4 regions of the Chromobacterium sp. INPA-IVC genome follow, and region 1 is predicted to be linked to each of the others. Evidence: predicted binding sites of a transcription regulator. Region 1 holds the regulator's gene; each other region holds the start of a gene.

Region 1 (4,511 bases):
CGTAAAGCGGCTCTCCGCCCAGTTGCAGCGTGATGGACAGGTAGAGCTGGTGGAACAGGAAGATGGCCAGCAGCATGGACGCGACGCCGATGGCGATATAGGTGTTGCGCTGGCTGGCGGTGCGATCTATCCGCGCCTGCAGCAGCTGGTCCAGCTGTTTCAGGCCGGCGGCGATGTAGGAGGACACCGCTTCGGCGCCGGCGGCGCTGTGGCCCGCCACTTTCAGGCCGGCGGCGCCGGTCTTGCCGCCGACCGCGTCGTCTATCGCCGGCAGCTGGCTTTTGAGCGCCGCGGCCAGCTTGTCCGCCTGGGCCGACATGTCCGGCTTCAGGCCGGCGTTGTAGGCCACAGCCTTGGCGATATCGCTGGCCAGGCCGTCATTGACCTCGGCGATCAGCGGCCGCAGCTCCACCAGGCGGTCGCGCTGGGCGGGATCGAGCGGATGGTTGGCCTCGGCCAGCGAGGCGATGGCGTTGGCCTCGCCCAGATGGCTGATCAACGTGGTCAGCTTGGCGGTGGCGGCGTCCATCAGATAATAAGTGTCGATGTCCGGGTCCAGCGTCAGGTTGGAGTTGTCGCTGACGACGCCGATCAGATTGTTCAGCTTGTCGCTGAGATTGCCGTAGGCGGCTATCCACTGCGAGGGCTGGGCGGACTGGGTGGCTTTCAGTTTGTCCCAGGCGGCGGCGGCGTCCTTCCATGCGGCGTCGCTGGCCAGTTCCGGGCCGAGCCGGCCGTTGGCGTCCTGCAGCGCCTGCCATTTGCCTTGCAACTGCTGGACGGCGGCGGGAAAGTCGTTTCTGGCCTGAGTCTCGCCCAGCGCCGCGCGCACCGCCAGCTCCTGGCCCTGCTGCGCCTGGATCAACATCGCGGTCAGCGGCTGCATGTAGGCGACGCCCACCTTTTCCTTGGCGGTGGATTCGATATTGTCCTGGTTGCTGCGGTACAGGCCGTAGACCAGATACAGCAGCGCCGCGGCGAACAGCACGCCGATCACGGCGAAGCGTTGCGGATAGCTCAGACGCTGCATCAGCCTGACGATGGGTGTGGACATGGCGCGGCTCCTTGTGAAAGCGGGTTGCCGCGCCATTCTGTTGCCCGGCACGCTTGCATACCCTTTGTATAAGTGATTTTGCTTATCTCACAGGGAAAAATATCCGCTACTGGCTTTACTGGCAGTTCCGTTCGGAACGGAATGGCGCGCCGGGGCGGTCCCGGCGCGGGGAGGGGGATTTCAGATGGTTTTCGAGTAGCGGGCGCGGGTTTCGCGTTCGCGCAGATGGCGGTCGAAGATCATCGCGATATTGCGGATCAGGAAGCGGCCCTGGGGCTCCACCATCAGGAAGTCGCCGTCGAAGGACAGCAGACCCTGTTGCTGGAATTCGCGTATCTGTGGCATTTCCGCCTCAAAATAACGGGCGAAATTGATGCCGTGGATTTCTTCTATGGCCTCCACCGACAGCGCGAAGCGGCACATCAGGCTCTGGATGATGGTGCGTCGCAATATGTCGTCGTTGTCCAGCGTCAGCCCGCGCACCACCGGCAGCCGGCCCTGGTCCAGCGCCGCGTAATAGCCATCCAGCGTCTTGTCGTTCTGGCTGTAACAGGAGCCCACCTTGCCGATGGAGGAGACGCCGAAAGCCAGCATGTCGCAGTCGGCGTGGGTGGAGTAGCCCTGGAAATTGCGCTGCAGCCGGCCCTGGCGCAGGGCGATGGCCAGCTCGTCGTCCGGCTTGGCGAAGTGGTCCATGCCGATGAACACGTAGCCGGCGTCGGTCAGCGTCTTCACCGCGTCCTGCAGGATGTCCAGCTTGACCGCGGCCGGCGGCAGATCCGCCTCGTTGATGCGTCTTTGCGGCATGAACACGCTGGGCAGGTGGGCGTAGTTGTACAGTGACAGCCGATCCGGATCCAGCGCCAGCGCCTTCTGCAGCGTGTCGCGCATGGTTTCCCGGCTCTGCAGCGGCAGGCCGTAGATCAGGTCCAGGCTGACCGATTTGAACCCGCCCTCCCGCGCAGCTTCGATCACCGCGCGGGTTTCCTCTTCGGTCTGTACCCGGTTCACCGCTCGCTGCACCGCCGGATCGAAATCCTGTATGCCCACGCTGACGCGATTGAAACCATATCCTGCCAATTTCAGCATGGTTTCACGTTTTACCTTGCGCGGATCAATCTCTATGGAATATTCTCCGTCGCTCAGGAATTCAAAGTGGGTTCCGAGCATGCCCATCAGCCTTTCCAGCTGGGCATCGGACAGGAAAGTGGGCGTGCCGCCGCCAAAGTGCAGTTGTATCACTTTTTCCCGGATGCCCAGTTCCGCGGACACCAGGCGGATTTCCTTCTCCAGATAGTCCAGATACTGGTCCGCCTTGCCGCTATCCTTGGTGATGATCTTGTTGCAGGCGCAGTAATAACAGATGGTGTTGCAAAAAGGTATATGAGCGTACAATGATAGAGGTCTGCGGTTGGCGCCGATCTGGCGCTGACGCAGTTTGTCCAGATAGTCTTGCGTCGAGAAATTAGACGTAAAACGATCTGCCGTCGGGTAGGATGTGTATCTAGGCCCCGCGCCATCCAGCCTCTCGATCAACTCGCGATCGAAGACAAAATGGGCGGGAGAGAAGGGGTGGGTAGTTTTCATGTCGTATTCGGATGGTAAAACTTCTGGAGGACTGGTAAATTTGCGAAAAATTAGTGAATTCCGCCTTGATAAGGGTCAAGCTTCGCCGGCTTGCACACACAGCATGTCTGAACAAAACCAAACCTCCCTGCATACGCTGAAAATCTCCTGCTCCAGCTGCAGCCTGCGCGAGCTATGCCTGCCTGTCGGCCTGAACCGCGAGGAAATGGGCCAACTGGACGCGGTGATCCGCCAGAGCCGCCGCCTGAAGCGCGGCGAATACCTGTTCCGCAGCGGCGAGTCCTTCAAGTCGCTGTACGCGATCCGCACCGGCTTCTTTAAAACCTGTGTCGCCAGCCAGGATGGCCGCGAGCAGGTGACCGGCTTCCTGATGTCGGGCGAGCTGATGGGCCTGGACGGCATTTCCTCCAGCAACCACAGCTGCGACGCGGTGGCGCTGGAGGACAGCGAAGTGTGCGAGCTGCCGTTCACCCGGATGGAGTCGCTGTCCCGCGACATCCCCAGCCTGCAGCACCACTTCTACCGCCTGATGAGCCGCGAGATCGTGCGCGACCAGAACGTGATGCTGCTGCTGGGCAATATGAAGGCGGAGGAGCGCATCGCCGCCTTCCTGCTGAACTTGTCGCAACGGCTGTCCACCCGAGGCTTTGCCGCCAACGATTTCATCCTGCGCATGAGCCGGGAAGAGATCGGCAGCTTCCTCGGCCTGAAGCTGGAAACGGTCAGCCGCACGCTGTCCAAGTTCCAGCAGCAGGGCTGGATCACCGTCGATCACAAGCACATCCAGCTGGTGTTGGTAGACGAGCTGAAAAACCTGATTTCAGGCTGCATGCACGCTGACGGCCACTAAGGCAGTCCGGAATCGGCAATCAAGGCAGGCGCGACGCCTGCCTTTTTTCATGTCCGCGAGATTTTGAGTTTCAGCGCCGCCAGACGCTCGGGGGCCGGCCAGCCGGGCGGGACGGCGAAACCGCGCGCGACCTCGCGCCACAGGCCGCCGCCGACCGCTTGCAGTTCGGCCAACAGTTGCGGCGCCGGCATCGCTTGCAGCCGCGCGCGCAGGGCCGTCTCGTCCAGCGTATCGGCTTCGGCCAGCAGCGCCGGGGCGAGCCATGACAGCCTGGGCAGCCAGGCCCAGCGCGAATCGCCGCCGGCGCGCGGCCAGGGGGCGTCCCTGGGGGCGAGCCAGCCGCGCAGTTGATGGGGATTGAGCGGCGCGGGCGGCGATTGGCCCGCCGGATAGAAGAACCAGCCGCAGAGCCGGGCGGCGGCGCGGCAGTCTTGAAAGCCATCCGGAAGGATGGCAAGCGCGTCGGGATGGCGGGAAAGCCGCAATTGTGTTGTGGTTTTGGTCGCTTTCAAACGCCAGCCGTCATTGAGGCCGGGGCCGACCAGATCGTCGGCGGTTTCGCCTAGCGAAAGGTAAAACTTGCTGGCTGTTTCCAGATGCCAGGGCTCGCCGTCCAGCCTCAGCAGGAAGTCGAACTCTCCGATCGTCCGGTGCTCCCGATTTATGACTTTCAGATTTTCAGCGATGGGGTCGATGTGTTTCGCCTGGCGAAACCAGAAGGAGAAAAGCCGTTCGGCATATTGTCCCAGCCGTTTGGCGGCGGCGGCGGCGGCCAGCCAGGCTTCCAGCTCGGCTGGCGCATGATCCAGCCGGGCGAGCAGCGCCTCGCCGTCCGGTCCCAGCAATCGTTCAACGGGCAGGTCGGCGCCGCACAGCCAGGGCGAAGGAGAGGTCAGCAGAAAGGCGAGGTCGCGCACCGCGGGGCGCGCGTAGGGCAGGGCGAGGCTGGACTCAGTCGGCATCCCCGGGCCGGCCGGAGGCGGTGCGCTGCACCTGTTTGTAGAAGCCGCGCAGGATGTC
Region 2 (4,511 bases), on a different contig from region 1:
TGCCGTTCGACTCCACCCGCAAGCTGCTGCTGACCCGCGACATCACCCAGCTGGAGCGGGTGCAGACCGTGCACCGCGATTTCGTCGCCAACGTCTCGCATGAGCTGCGCACGCCGCTGACCGTAGTAGGCGGCTTCCTGGAAACGCTGAACGACATGCCGGAAGTGGACGAGCGCACGCTGCGCCAGTTCCTGCCGATGATGATGGAGCAGTCGCGGCGGATGCAGAGCCTGGTGGAAGACCTGCTGGCGCTGTCGCGGCTGGAGAACAGTCCCAAGGCGGTCAGCTCCGAGCACGTGGACATGCAGATGATGCTGGACACGTTGATGGTGGAGGCCGAAGGATTGTCCCAGGGGCGGCATCAGGTGAAGCTGGCGCGCTGTTGCGACGCCGGCCTGTGGGGCAGCGGGCAGGAGCTGCATTCGGCGTTCGGCAATCTGGTGTCCAACGCGGTGCGCTACACGCCGGAAGGCGGCAGCATCACCCTGTCCTGGCAGGACGAGGGCGAGCAGCTGCGCTTCTCCGTCGCCGACACCGGCATCGGCATCCCGCGCGAGCACATTCCGCGGCTGACCGAGCGCTTCTACCGCGTCGACCGCGGCCGCTCGCGCGGCAGCGGCGGCACCGGGCTTGGCCTCGCCATCGTCAAGCATGTGCTGGCGCGCCACCACGCTCGGCTGGAAATCAAGAGCGAGCCGGACAAGGGCAGCACGTTCAGCGCGGTATTCCCGCGCGAGCGCCGCAACGACAGCCAGGCTGCCTGAGCCAGCGCAAATCGCCGCGCCTCTCCTCTTGGCGCGGCGGCGTTGCCGGGGTAGGATGGATTCTTTACCTCAAGCAATACCCGGACGCCTCACCATGAATCGTTTGCAAGCCATCCGTCCCTTCGGCCAGCGCATCTGGCTGGACAACCTGTCCCGTGAACTGATCGCCTCCGGCGAACTGGCCCGCCTGCTGGCCGACGACGGCATCGCCGGCGTGACTTCCAATCCGGCCATCTTCTACAAGGCGATCAGCGGCGACGCCAGCTATCAGGGCGAGCTGGCCGTTCTGAAGCAGAACGCCTCCCTGTCCGCCGAGGCGCGCTACGAAAAGCTGGTGGTGGCCGACATCCAGGCCGCCTGCGACCTGCTGCTGCCGCAGTACGAAGCCAGCCAGGGCAACGACGGCTACGTCAGCCTGGAAGTGTCGCCCGAGCTGTCGCGCGACGAGGCCGGCACCCTGGCCGCCGCGCGCCGCCTGTGGGCCGAGATCGGCCGCGCCAACGCGATGATCAAGATCCCGGCGACCGCCGAGGGCGTCCGCGCGTTCCAGACGCTGACCCGCGAAGGCGTCAACGTCAACATCACGCTGCTGTTCTCGCTGCCGCAGGTGGAAGCGGTCTGGGACGCCTACATCGCCGGCCTGTCCGCTCGCCTGGCCGACGGCCAGCCGGTGGCCGGCGTCAAGGCGGTGGCCAGCTTCTTCCTGTCGCGCGTCGACAGCCTGCTGGATCCGCAAGTGGCCGAGCCGCATCAGGGCAAGGTGGCGATCGCGCTGTCCAAGGCCGCCTACGCCCGCTACCAGGAGCGCTTCCACGGCGAAGAGTTCGCCAAGCTGCGCGCCGCCGGCGCCCGCCCGCAATTCCTGCTGTGGGCGTCCACCGGCACCAAGAACCCGGCTTACCGCGACGTGTTGTACGTGGAGAGCCTGATCGGCGACGAAACCGTCAACACCGTGCCGGACGCGACCATGGCCGCCTTCCGCGACCATGGCGACGCCGCGCTGACGCTGCCGCAGGGCATGGACGAGGCCAAGGCGCTGCTGGCCGCGGTGGAAGCCGCCGGCACCGACCTGGCCGCGGTCGGCGAGAAGCTGCAGCAGGACGGTTTGAAGCTGTTCGAGGACGCTTTCGCCCAGTTGCTGAAGCTGACCGCCTGAGCGGACCGCCGAGTCAAAAGGTGAAGACAGCGACGGGCTGCCGGCGGAAGCGGGCAGCCCGTTTCGCTTGCAGAGGCGGACTCAGCCTCCCTGGCGGCGCCTGGCCATATTGGCGCCGGCCTGGCGCAGCTCTTCGGCGCTGAGCGCGCTGGCGGCGGCGGGGAACAGCCATTCCTCCTCGGCGGCCGCGTGCTCGCGGTATTGGCGGGCGAATTCCTGCAGCTCGTTCCTGCTGATCTGGCGGATGCGTCCGTCGCGCAGCGCGACCAGGTCGTCGCGGATGGCGTTCCAGCAGGAATGCAGGTAGCCGTGCTCGGCGGACAGCTGCTCCAGCCGCGAGGCGGCGGTGGGGAGGCGTTCTTCGAGCAGAGGAAACAGCTCTTCCTCTTCGTCGGTATGATGGGCGGGGCCGGCGATGTCGAAATAGCGGACCACGTCGTCTATGGTGTTGCGCGCGGCGTCGTCGACGCCGTGCTCCTCGATATAGGGCGGCAGCTTGTCCAATTGATCGCAGAAACGGCGGATCTTGTCGTGACAGGCCTGCAGCATTTCCAGCGGTTGTTCGAAGCTGGGCGCGGCGGCGGCTTTGCCCAAGGTGTCGAGTGTGAGCATGAAGATGGTCTCCTGCGTGGGTTCTGGCATGATTGTGCAGCCATGCCAGGGCCGTGGACATGATGCGCCTCAAGCGGTGAGCGACGCTTTTCCGTCCGCGCGACGCGCGACGCAAGTTCTTGATACCGCTTTGCGCGATGGAACACAAGCCGGAATTGTACGAGATGATCCGATCTTGAAGATGACGGAGAGATGAAATGGAGTTGCCGTTCGAAGTGACGGAATTGGCCCGCGGCGACGCGGCGCTGGCGCGGCGGGCACTGCGGCTGCAGCTGGACGCGCACCGGCTGGAGGTGGAGTGGCTGAATTATCCGGCCCTGCCTGTGATGTGGCCGGACCTGGCGGCGTTGCATTCTTGCCGGGACCGCATTCTGGCGGCTTTCGAAGGGGATGAGCTGCGCGGCCTGCTGGTGACGTCCCGCGGTTCCGATGGCGGCATGCATATCGAACGCACGGTGGTGGACCCGGCGCATTTGCAGCAGGGTTGGGGCTATCGGTTGCTGAACCGCGCGCTGCAGGGCGAGGACCGCGTCAGCGTGGATACCGCCGAAGTCAACCAGGCGGCCATCGCGCTGTACCACAAGGCCGGTTTCGTGCTGGAACAGCGCTGGAACACCACCGACGGGCTGGCGCTGTGGCGGCTGGTTTACCGGCCGTCCGCGGCGCCGGCGCTGGCGCTGGGCGCGGACGGCTGGATGCAGGGCGCCCAGCAGCTGCCGTCGCCGAACTGCGACGAACGCAGCCCAGGCTGCGCGCCGGAGCTGCTGGTGATCCACAATATCAGCCTGCCGCCTTACCGCTACGGCGGCGCGGGCGTCGAGCAGTTGTTCTCCAACCGGCTGGACCCGGATGAGCACCCCTATTACCAGGGCGTGCATCAGTTGCGGGTGTCTTCGCACTTTTTCATCCGGCGCGACGGCCGCCTGCTGCAGTTCGTGCCGGTGGGCAAGCGCGCCTGGCATGCCGGCGTCTCCAGCTGGCGGGGACGCGAGAAGTGCAATGACTTCTCCATCGGCGTGGAGATGGAGGGCTGCGACTTCGAGCCTTTCAGCGAGGCGCAGTACCGCACGTTGGCGGCGCTGTCGCGCGAGCTGCGGCGTGGACTGCCGCTGTCCGCCATCGCCGGCCACGAGCATATCGCGCCGGGGCGCAAGACCGACCCCGGCCCCTGGTTTGATTGGAGCCGGGCCCAGGCCGACAGCGGCCTCGGCTTCTGAACCGCTATTTCAGCGTCAGATAGGGGCGGGGATGGTCGTCGAAGGCCAGTTCCTCGCCCGGCAGCGCGAACAGCGCGTAGCTGAAACCCAGATAGAACGCCGCCTCGTCGCTCAGCCGCGAGATCGCGTCCAGATTGCCCAGCAACTCGCGGAACGGCAGGTCCACCCGGGTCTCGCCGTCGGCGAGGAAGCCGACGCTGCGTTCGAACACCACATGTTGCGGCCGGAAGTCGCCGGAGACGGCGACGTCGGAGAAGTCGTACTGCGCCAGGAGGGCGGGGCGCTTGCGCGCCACCTTGCCGGCCAGCACGCCGGCCAGCAGGATTTCATCCCGCGGCAGCCCCTGCAGGCATTGCAGGCGGATCACCCGGTCCAGCGGCACGAGGTAGGTCTTGGCGGTGTTGACCAGCCGTATCGTGATCGCGTCGGCGTCGATGTCCTCGATGGTGAGGGCGCTCACAACACCCCCAGGATCAGCGATGCCTTGGCCTCCAGCTCGCTGCGCTCCAATTGCGGGCTGGAGTGCGCGCTCAGCGTGCTGCCCACCCGGGTGGTGGCTTTTCCGTCGGCCAGCAGCGCGGTGCGGATCATGGTGCCGAGCTCCGCTTCGCCGGCGCACAGATAGCCGAAGGCGCCGGCGTACCAGCGGCGGCTTTCGTGCGCCGCGAGCAGCCGCGCGGCGGCGTCGATGGGCGTGCCGACGACGGTGGCCGGCCACAGGTGGTCGCAGATCGCGTCGGCCAGGGTCTTGCCCGGCTTCAG
Region 3 (4,511 bases), 130 kb from region 1:
CGAACAGCAGGTCATGGCAATTGTCGGGGGTCAGGCGCTTGTGGGCGAGGCCGGGACGGCACACCATCACGGTGCGCAACTTGCCGCATTCAGAATGAACACCAAACTTGGTCATAACGCTACTCCTTGAGTCTTGTCTGACTTCGGGGGCGGGCATCCGCCCCCACTGGTTTCAAAATCTTTCGCTTACAGGCCGATCTGACCGGTCGCCAGCATGTAGACCGCGATCAGGGCCAGCACCACCACGATGGCGGCCAGCACGGCTTCGATCAGGTTGAACGGCTTCCGGCCTTGCTCTTTCTTGGCCCACAGGTAGAACAGCAGGCCCGGTGCGTACAGCACCATGGACAGGAACAGATACTTGGGACCCGCGGCGTAGATCAGCCAGGCGCCATACAATGTGGCCAGCGCGGCGGTCCAAAATTCCTTGGCAGTGCTTTCGCCCTGGGCGTAGCCCTCGCCGCGCTTGGCCACCAGCAAGGAGTAGCCGGCGCACAGCAGATAGGGAATCAGAATCATCGAGGTGGCCAGCGACAGCAGCGCCAGGTAGCCGGCCGAGCTCTTCAGCGTGATCAGCAGGAACAGCTGGATCAGGCCGTTGGTCAGCCACAGCGAGGCGGCCGGGGTGTCGTTGCCGTTGACGGTGCCGAACACCTTGGGCATCACGCCGTCCTTGCCGGCGAGGTAAGGCGCTTCGGCGGCCAGCAAGGTCCAGGCCAGGAGCGCGCCGCCGACGGAGATCACCAGGCCCGCGTTCATCAAGTTGGCGCCGAAGGTGCCGAAGGCTTTCTGCAGCACGTAGGCGGTGGACGGATTCTTCAGCGCGGCCAGTTCAGCCTGGGTCATCACGCCCAGCGACAGCACCGATACGGCGACCAAGAGCGCAATGGTCAGCAGGAAGCCGATCACAGTGGCCTTGCCCACATCCTTCATGCTCTCGGCGCGGCCGGAGAACATCGACGCGCCCTCGATGCCGATGAATACCCACACCGTCACCAGCATGGTGCTCTTCACCTGGTCGACGATGGAACCGAGCTTGGCGCTGCCCCAGAAGTCCAGGTTGAAGGTATCGACCTTGAAGGCGAACACGATCAATAGAATGAACAGAGCCAGCGGCACCAGCTTGGCGATGGTGGTGATGGTGTTGATGAAAGTCGCGCCGTGCACCCCGCGCAGCACCAGGAAGTGCAGGCCCCACAACACCACCGACGCGCAGGCGATGGCGATGGGCGTGTTGCCGTCGCCGAAGGCCGGCACCCAGAAGCCCAGCGCCGAGAACATCACCACAAAATAGGAGACGTTGCCGATCCAGGCCGAGATCCAGTAACCCCAGGCCGAATTGAAGCCCATGTAGTCGCCGAAACCGGCTTTGGCGTAGCCATACACGCCGCCGGACACTTCCGGCTTGCGCGAGGCCAGCATCTGGAACACGAAGGCTAGCGCCAGCATGCCGACGAAGGTGATGGCCCAGCCGATCAGGATGGCGCCGGCGCCCGCGCCGGCCGCCATGTTCTGCGGCAGCGAAAAGATGCCGCCGCCTATCATGGAGCCGACGACCAGCGCCGTCAGCGCGCCAAGCTTCAGCCTGGGCGACGCGCCCTCGGCCAAGCCGGCTTGAGTTGCAGTTTCAGTGGACATTTTCGTTCTCCGATCTGGTATGTAAACCGAGCATTACATTATTAAATTCTTATCATCTGAAATTATGGTATACCCCGAAAAACAAGGCTTTCCAGCGGTGTCGGTTGTTAGGTTGATTTGCATCAAGCAGGCCCAGCCATCAATCCGGCGACTTCCGGGGAATGCGACCAAGGCTTGCATTAAGGCGTCATGGGCAGCGGAACCCGGGGCGGCGAAAATGGGCGCTCAGCGCCGCAAGCCGACTACCAATCCTGTACAGCCCGGATCTTCCGCCAGGTTTGCCAACGGCTCTTAAGCATAGAAAGGAGAGGCGGAAGAGAAAGCCCGAAGCGGAAATAGTCTGATGAAGAACAAAAACCAGGCGCGGCGGGCAAAAAAAACGGATACGGCCCACCACCGTATCCGCCAACACACACATCAAGAGGAAATACTGAAAACAACGGGAGTGATCCTTACTTGCCCGGCTTGTTCATGTTCCGGAAAATCACCCACAAAGCCCCGAAAGCCACCACGGTGGCGACCACGATAGTCAACAGGCTCAAACGGCCGACATCGTCGGCCAACAATAGGGTCAGCAACTCCATGGTTCCCTCCTACCCGCACGCGGTTTCAATTGACTTGCCAGCGACATAATAACCACTAGGTAAACCATGGAATTGACCCAAGTCAAATCGCCCATCCCGGCGATTTGATGCAGGACAAATAAAAAGCCCCCAGCGATTGCCGGGGGCTTTTTACATACAGATCAACAGCTTGTCTATCTACTTGCCGCCGCCCATGTCCTTGGCCAGGAAGAAAGCGTCGGAGAAGAATTCGTCCTCCGGCAAGCCGCGCTCGCGGATAAAAGTGCCGTGCGCCGCCTCCACCATCACCGGCGCGCCGCAGGCGTACACCTGGTAAGCGGACAGGTCGGCGAAGTCTTCCAGCACCGCCTGGTGCACGAATCCGGTGCGGCCGGTCCAGTTGTCTTCCGGCAACGCCTCGGACAACACCGGGACATAGCTGATGTTCGGGTTCGCGGCGGCCCAGCCCTCGGCCAGCTCCGCCATGTACAGGTCGGCCTTGGTGCGGGCGCCCCAGTAGAACTTCATCGGCCGGGTGATGCCATGATGGATCGCATGCTCGATGATGCCCTTGACCGGCGCGAAGCCGGTGCCGCTGGCGATCAGCACGATAGGCTTGTCCGATTCCTCGCGCAGGAAGAAGGAGCCCATCGGTCCCTTGAAGCGCATGATCTCGCGCTCCTTCATCTGATGGAACACGTATTCGGAAAACGAGCCGCCGGGCTGATGGCGGATGTGCAGCTCCAGGAAGGAATCGTCGTGCGGCGCATTGGCGATCGAGAAGCTGCGCTTCTTGCCGTCCTTCATCAGGATGTCGATGTACTGGCCGGCGCGGAACTGCAAACGCTCGGACACCGGCAGCTTCAGCTTCAGCACCGCTACGTCGTGGATTTTCTCGACCGCTTCGACGCGGCACGGCAGCGTTTTGATCTGGATATCGCCGATGCCGGTCACTTCGCGCGCCTCGATGCTGATGTCGCCTTTCGGCTTCGCACAGCAGAACAGCGCCATGCCCTGCGCGCGCTCGGCGGCGGACAGCGCCTTTTCCTGGAAGCCGTCCTGGCTCACTTCGCCCTCCACCACTTTGCCCTTGCAAGCGCCGCAAGCGCCGTCGCGGCAGCCGTAGGGCAAGCCCACGCCCTGGCGCAGCGCGGCTTCAAGAATGGTTTCATGCGCTTCGACACCGAATGCATGCCCGCTGGGGAGCACCTTCACCTGGCAAGTCATAATCGTTTCTCAATCCCGAATTCTGGCTAAAATGCACACCATGCGTACACTACTTGTCATCGGCGCCGGCGATGTCGCCCGGCGCGCCCTGCCTTTGCTGCGCCGGAACTGGCGGATACTGACCCTGTGCCGAACCGAAGAAGCCGCCGCCCGCTGGCGCGCGCTGGGCGCCCTGCCGATGATCGGCGATCTGGACCATGGCCCCAGCCTGGAGCGGCTGGCCGGGCTAGCCGACGCCGCCTTGCTGACCGCGCCGCCGCCGACGCAAGGCCGGACCGATCCAAGGATGCGCAAGTTGTTGTACGCGCTGGCAAAAACGAACAGCATACCACAGCAATTGATCTACATCAGCACCAGCGGCGTCTACGGCGACGCAGGCGGCGGCGTGCTGGACGAAGCCGCGGCGGTGCGCCCGCGCAACGACCGCGCGCAGCGCCGCGCCGACGCAGAACGCCAGCTGCGGCGCTTCGCCATCGCCCGCGGCTGCGCGTTGACCATCCTGCGCGCGCCGGGCATTTACGCAGATGAACGGCTGCCGCTGTCGCGTTTCGCCGCCGCCGCGCCCTTGATCATCGACGCCGAAGACAGCTGGAGCAACCACATCCACGCCGACGACCTGGCCCTGCTGTGCGCGGCGGCCTTGCGCCGCAGAAGCGGCATCCGCGTCTACAACGCCTGCGACGACCAGCCGCTGCCGGTCAGCCTGTGGTACCGGCGCCTGGGCGAAACGCTGGGCCTGCCGGTGCCGACGCAATTGCCGCGCGACGAGGTGAAGGCGCGCGTCACGCCGCAGCAATGGTCGTTCCTGGCCGAATCGCGCCGCCTGGACAACGGCCGGATGCGGCGCGAACTGGCCGTCCGCCTGCGATGGCCCAGCGTGCTCGATTATCTGGACGCGCTGCGGCGGGACGAGCCGCGGCGGGCGGCAATACTCGCAAGCTACGCCGAGATTCGGTAACATCGCGGTTTTTTTGAGTTTTCAGCAGGCCAGCAAAATGGAAAATCCGGCTTTCAAACGCGCGATCCGCAGCTTTGTGCTGCGCCAGGGCCATCTGTCCGCAGGCCAGCAGCGGGCGATGGACG
Region 4 (4,511 bases), on a different contig from region 1:
CCGATGCCGGCGGGGCTGTTTGAATATATGAATAAAATCAATGAATTGCTTTTTAGATTATCATTATTAGCATTTTCTTGTAAACATCTGTTGCGAGATTTGATGCAAATGGACAGGGTTGGCGGCTTCGCTTGACAGCGGGTGGCGGCTTCGCCAACCTGTCGCGTTCATCGGAATTCGGGCAGCGGGAACGGACATGATTCGAGTGGATATTTTGCTGGTGGAACAAGGGCTTGCCGCGTCGCGCACCTCCGCGCAGAACCTGGTCGCGGCCGGCCGCGTCAGCTGCGGCGGCGCGGTGGTGGCCAAGTCCAGCCAGAAATTTCCGGCGGACGCGGCGTTCGACATCGTCGCCGACGAGGCCGACCGCTACGTGTCGCGCGGCGGGTTGAAAATGCGCGGCGCGCTGGACGCGGCCGGGCTGGACATCGCCGGCTGGACCGCGCTGGACGTCGGCCAGTCCACCGGCGGCTTCACCGACTGCCTGCTGCAGGCCGGCGCGCGCCGGGTGGTGGGCGTGGACGTCGGCCACGACCAGTTGCACCCGCGGATGCGGGAAGACGCGCGGGTGCGCTATTTCGAGGGCGTCAACGCGCGCGCGCTGGACCGCGCGGCGCTGTTGGCCGTCAATGACGGCGACGGCTTCGACCTGATGGTGTGCGACGTGTCCTTCATCTCGCTGAGCCTGGTGCTGCCGTCGGCGCTGCCGCTGTTGACGCCGGGCGGACGTCTGCTCAGCCTGGTCAAGCCGCAGTTCGAAGTGGGGCGGGAAGGGCTGTCCCACGGCGGCATCGTCCGTGACGAAAGCCTGTATCCGCAGGTTAAGGACAAGATCGACCGGGTGCTGGCCGAGCAGAACATGAAGACGCTGGCCTGGTTCGACAGCCCGATCAAGGGCGGCGACGGCAACCGGGAGTTCTTCGTCCACGCCGAGCGCCGTTGAAACAAAGCAGGCCCGCGCGAGGCGGGCCTGGCATCGCCGCCCCGCATGCGGCGGGGCGGGCGTTGAGGCTTACTCGACGCGGATGTCGTCGTCTTCCTGGCTGCGCACCACCAGCAGCGGGCACTGGCTGCGGCGCAGGATGTCCTCGGCGAAGCTGCCCAGGAACAGATGGGCCAGGCCGCTGCGGCCATGGGTGCCCAGCACGATTAGATCGGCCTGCTGCGCGCTGGCGTAGCCTATCAGCAGATCGGCCAGGTCATGGCCGCCTTCCCAGCTTTTCTCCAGATGGCTGACCACATCGGTCAGGCCTGCGTTGCGGGCGATGGTTTGGGCGCGGGCCAGCGCTTCCTGGCCTTGCTCCAGCGCCAGATCGTAGCCGGGGTCGCCGGCGTAGACGCCCAAGCTGTCGACCGCCAGGTCGCGCAGGCTGGCGACGTGGATCAGGGTCAGTCTGGCTTCGGCGAACTTGGCGACGCGGATGGCTTCGTGCAGGGCTTTGTCGGAATTGTTGCTGCCGTCTATCGCGGCGATGATGTGACGATACATGGGCTGCTCCTTCGAAACACCGGCTTGGTGGGATGCCTTCAGCATACTCCGATGGCGGCGGCGGTGTCTCGCCGGGCGAGCGCGGGTATTGATCCAGGGCAATGAAACGAATGTTTCATGAGCGCGGTGCGGACGGATGGTTTTACCGCGAATGTCGGCAGCCGACCTGCTCCCCTTTCGGCCCGTGCCGGCAAAACAGTTTTGCGTCAGGGGATGTTAAGCCGCCGTTTTTTTGATCGGCGGCGCCTGGCGCAAGACTGTTTTGTCGGGGTTTCTCGGGCCGTGGGGTCGCCTGGGGTGGTCAGGGGGCTGGCGACGCAGCCCCCTGACCCGTTTGGCGGGCGGAACCGCCGTGAAAAACATTGTCCGCGAAGCGGACTCCATGCCCCGCCGTGACTAGCCATGCATCCGCGCAGGGTGATCCGGCTAGACCAGAAACCCCAGATACTGCCGCTCCCAGGCGGTGACCTGGCGGTGATAGTCGTTCAGCTCCACCTCCTTCACCGCCAGATAGGCCCGGCTGAAGTCCGCGCCGAACAACGACTCGGCGCAACCAGCGGCCATCGCCGCGCAGGCGGCGTCCAGCGTGGTGGGCAGGCTGGCGGCCTGCTGCTTGAACACATTGCCGTGCACCGCCTCGTCAGGGACCAGCTTCTGTTCGATGCCGGCCAGGCCCGCGCCCAGGCTGGCGGCCAGCGCCAGATAGGGGTTGGCGTCGCAGCCGGGCAGGCGGTTTTCCACCCGCCGCGCCTCCGGGCCCGACACCGGCACCCTGAGCCCGACCGAGCGGTTGTCCAGTCCCCAGCTGAGGTTGACCGGCGCCGCCATGCCCTTGACGAAGCGGCGGTAGGAGTTGGGATTCGGGCAGAACAGCGGCATCAGCTCGGGCAGGAAGCGCTGCAGGCCGGCGATGAAGCCGAAGAATTCCAGGCTTTCCGAACCGTCGGCGCGGCTGAAGGTGTTGCGGCCCTGGCGGTCGACCACGCTCTGGTGGATGTGCATGGAGCTGCCGGGCTGGCCGGGCAGCGGCTTGGCCATGCATACGGCGCTGAGGCCGTGGCGATGGGCGATTTCCTTCAGCGCGGTCTTGAACAGGAAGGTGTCGTCGGCCAGCTTCAGCGCGTCGCCGTGCTTGAGGTTGATCTCGAACTGGCTGGGGCCCATCTCGTGCACGCAGGTGTCGGTGGCGATGCCGAGCGTCTCGCAGGCCTGGTACAGCTCGTCGAAGAAGGCTTCCAGCTCGCCCAGCGCGGAGAAGCCGAAGGCGTCGAAGCCGGCTTCGCGGCGGCCGCTGGCGAGCGCCGGCGGCTGGAACGGCTGCGCCGGGTCGCCGTGGGCGGCGAACAGGTAGAACTCCAGCTCCGGCGCGACCACCGGCGTCCAGCCATGGGCGTCGTAGCGCGCCAGCACCTGCTTCAGCACCGAGCGCGGGGCCAGCGGCGACAGGCCGCCGTCGTGGTCGACGCAGTCGCAGATCACCATCGCGCGCGGAGTCTTGGCCCAGGGCACCGGACGCAGCGTGTTGTAGTCCGGCGCCAGCGTGACGTCCGGATCGTGTTCGCCGTAGAAGCTGTAGTCGGGAAATTCGCCGATACAGCTTTGCAGCGGCACCGCGCGCGCGATGCGCAGCGGCTGCCCCTTGATGAAGGCGGCGGCGGGCAGGGTCTTGCCGCGGGGAAACCCATGGACGTCGGCAAAGGCGAGCTCGACGTCCCGCGCCTTGCTGTGTTGCAGCCATTCGATGAGGCCTGCCGGCATGCGGGCATCAGACATACGATTCTCCACTGAAGCGTGCTGGGGTTCCTGTCTGTCCTCAGTTTTTTTTCTTGCTTTCATGGAGCGAGTGCCCGTGGCCATTATGCCAGCCGCAACGGCGGCGGCAAGTGCGGCGATGAGTGGCGCCTGTTTACAACCTTGCTTGCGGGCGTTTCGCGGCCGTTTTCCGCAAACGGCCGCTATCGGGAAAGAGACGCCGCGCAGGTCGCTCAGAGCCGGAAGCGGCTGACTGTCTGGTGCAGATTGGTGGCTTGCTGGTCGATGTCGCGCACCGCCTCCACCGCGTGGCTGACCGAATTCTGGGTCTCCTCGACCACGCCGGCCACCTGTTCGACGTTGCCGGCGATATTGGTGCCGGCCTGGCTCTGCTCGCCCATCGCCACCACCACGTTGTGCACGTGCTCGAGCGCGGTGCTGGCCTGCTGGCTGATCGACTCCAGCGTTTCGGCCGCTTGCTGCACCTGCTCGACGCCGGCCTGCACCGCGGGGCGGATCTCGTCCATGCGGCCGGAGACGTTGCCGGTTTCGTTGATCACCGCCTGCACGATGCTGCTGATCTCGTCGGTGGCGCTGGCGGTGCGCTCTGCCAGCTTGCGCACTTCGTCGGCCACCACCGCGAAGCCGCGGCCCATCTCGCCGGCGCGCGCGGCTTCGATGGCGGCGTTCAGCGCCAGCAGATTGGTCTGGTTGGCGATGTCGCGGATGGTTTCGGCGATGCTGCTGATGCTGCGGCTGCGTTCGGCCAGCTGGCCCACCATGTCGCTGGCGCCGTGGATCTGGTCGGCGATCTGGCGGATGCCGTCGGCGGCGTTGCCAGCCAGGGTCTTGCCCTCGCTGGCCAGCTGGGCGGTGTCGCGCGCGCCGGTTTCGGTGTCGCGGGTGCTGGCGCTGACGTGGTCGATGCTGACCGACAGCTGTTCGATGGCGGCGGCGGCCGAGGTGGTGGACGAGCTGGCGATGCCGGACACCTCATGCACCTTGTCCATGTCGCGGGACAGCTGGTGGCAGGAGTGGTTGATGCTGGAGGTGGCGCGGCCGATCTCCTCTATCATCAGGCGCAGCTTGCCGCGCATGTCGTTCATCGCGCCCAGCAGGCTGTTGGGCCCACCCTTGACCTCGATCTCCACGCTGAGGTCGCCGTCGGCGATCGCCTTGACCACGTCGGCGGCGTAACGCGGCTCGCCGCCCAGCGACTGCAGTATCGAGCGCGACATCCAGCCCACCAGCGCGCCCAGCACCACTACGC

Evidence for each region. The regulator FNR, encoded in region 1, switches genes on or off when oxygen is low (the NO sensors DNR and NnrR bind a similar motif). The targets are predictions, from matches to a motif close to TTGATNNNNATCAA.
Region 2: the regulator FNR is predicted to act here: its motif matches at 2,592-2,605, upstream of ACX17K_RS04905 (hemerythrin domain-containing protein).
Region 3: the regulator FNR is predicted to act here: its motif matches at 2,295-2,308, upstream of ACX17K_RS09000 (DUF3149 domain-containing protein).
Region 4: the regulator FNR is predicted to act here: its motif matches at 1,578-1,591, upstream of ACX17K_RS16660 (universal stress protein).

The regions. Positions count from the first base shown of each region.
Region 1 is NZ_JBTNLS010000004.1:142,439-146,949, reverse strand. Features, by position in the region: gene ACX17K_RS08370 (methyl-accepting chemotaxis protein) at 1-1,054, opposite strand, end outside; gene hemN (oxygen-independent coproporphyrinogen III oxidase) at 1,235-2,641, opposite strand; gene fnr (fumarate/nitrate reduction transcriptional regulator Fnr) at 2,745-3,491, shown strand; gene ACX17K_RS08355 (DUF1853 family protein) at 3,539-4,453, opposite strand; gene ACX17K_RS08350 (RNA methyltransferase) at 4,443-4,511, opposite strand, start outside.
Region 2 is NZ_JBTNLS010000002.1:427,608-432,118, reverse strand. Features, by position in the region: gene phoR (phosphate regulon sensor histidine kinase PhoR) at 1-764, shown strand, start outside; gene tal (transaldolase) at 859-1,920, shown strand; gene ACX17K_RS04905 (hemerythrin domain-containing protein) at 2,002-2,532, opposite strand; partial or broken gene ACX17K_RS04900 (GNAT family N-acetyltransferase) at 2,730-3,146, shown strand; gene ampD (1,6-anhydro-N-acetylmuramyl-L-alanine amidase AmpD) at 3,204-3,749, shown strand; gene ACX17K_RS04890 (hypothetical protein) at 3,754-4,209, opposite strand; gene ACX17K_RS04885 (chorismate-binding protein) at 4,206-4,511, opposite strand, start outside.
Region 3 is NZ_JBTNLS010000004.1:270,718-275,228, forward strand. Features, by position in the region: gene ACX17K_RS08990 (arginine deiminase) at 1-115, opposite strand, end outside; gene arcD (arginine-ornithine antiporter) at 187-1,638, opposite strand; gene ACX17K_RS09000 (DUF3149 domain-containing protein) at 2,091-2,222, opposite strand; gene ACX17K_RS09005 (CDP-6-deoxy-delta-3,4-glucoseen reductase) at 2,400-3,428, opposite strand; gene ACX17K_RS09010 (NAD-dependent epimerase/dehydratase family protein) at 3,469-4,386, shown strand; gene trmB (tRNA (guanosine(46)-N7)-methyltransferase TrmB) at 4,424-4,511, shown strand, end outside.
Region 4 is NZ_JBTNLS010000008.1:196,419-200,929, reverse strand. Features, by position in the region: gene ACX17K_RS16665 (TlyA family RNA methyltransferase) at 197-943, shown strand; gene ACX17K_RS16660 (universal stress protein) at 1,013-1,489, opposite strand; gene ACX17K_RS16655 (glutamine synthetase family protein) at 1,916-3,262, opposite strand; gene ACX17K_RS16650 (methyl-accepting chemotaxis protein) at 3,475-4,511, opposite strand, start outside.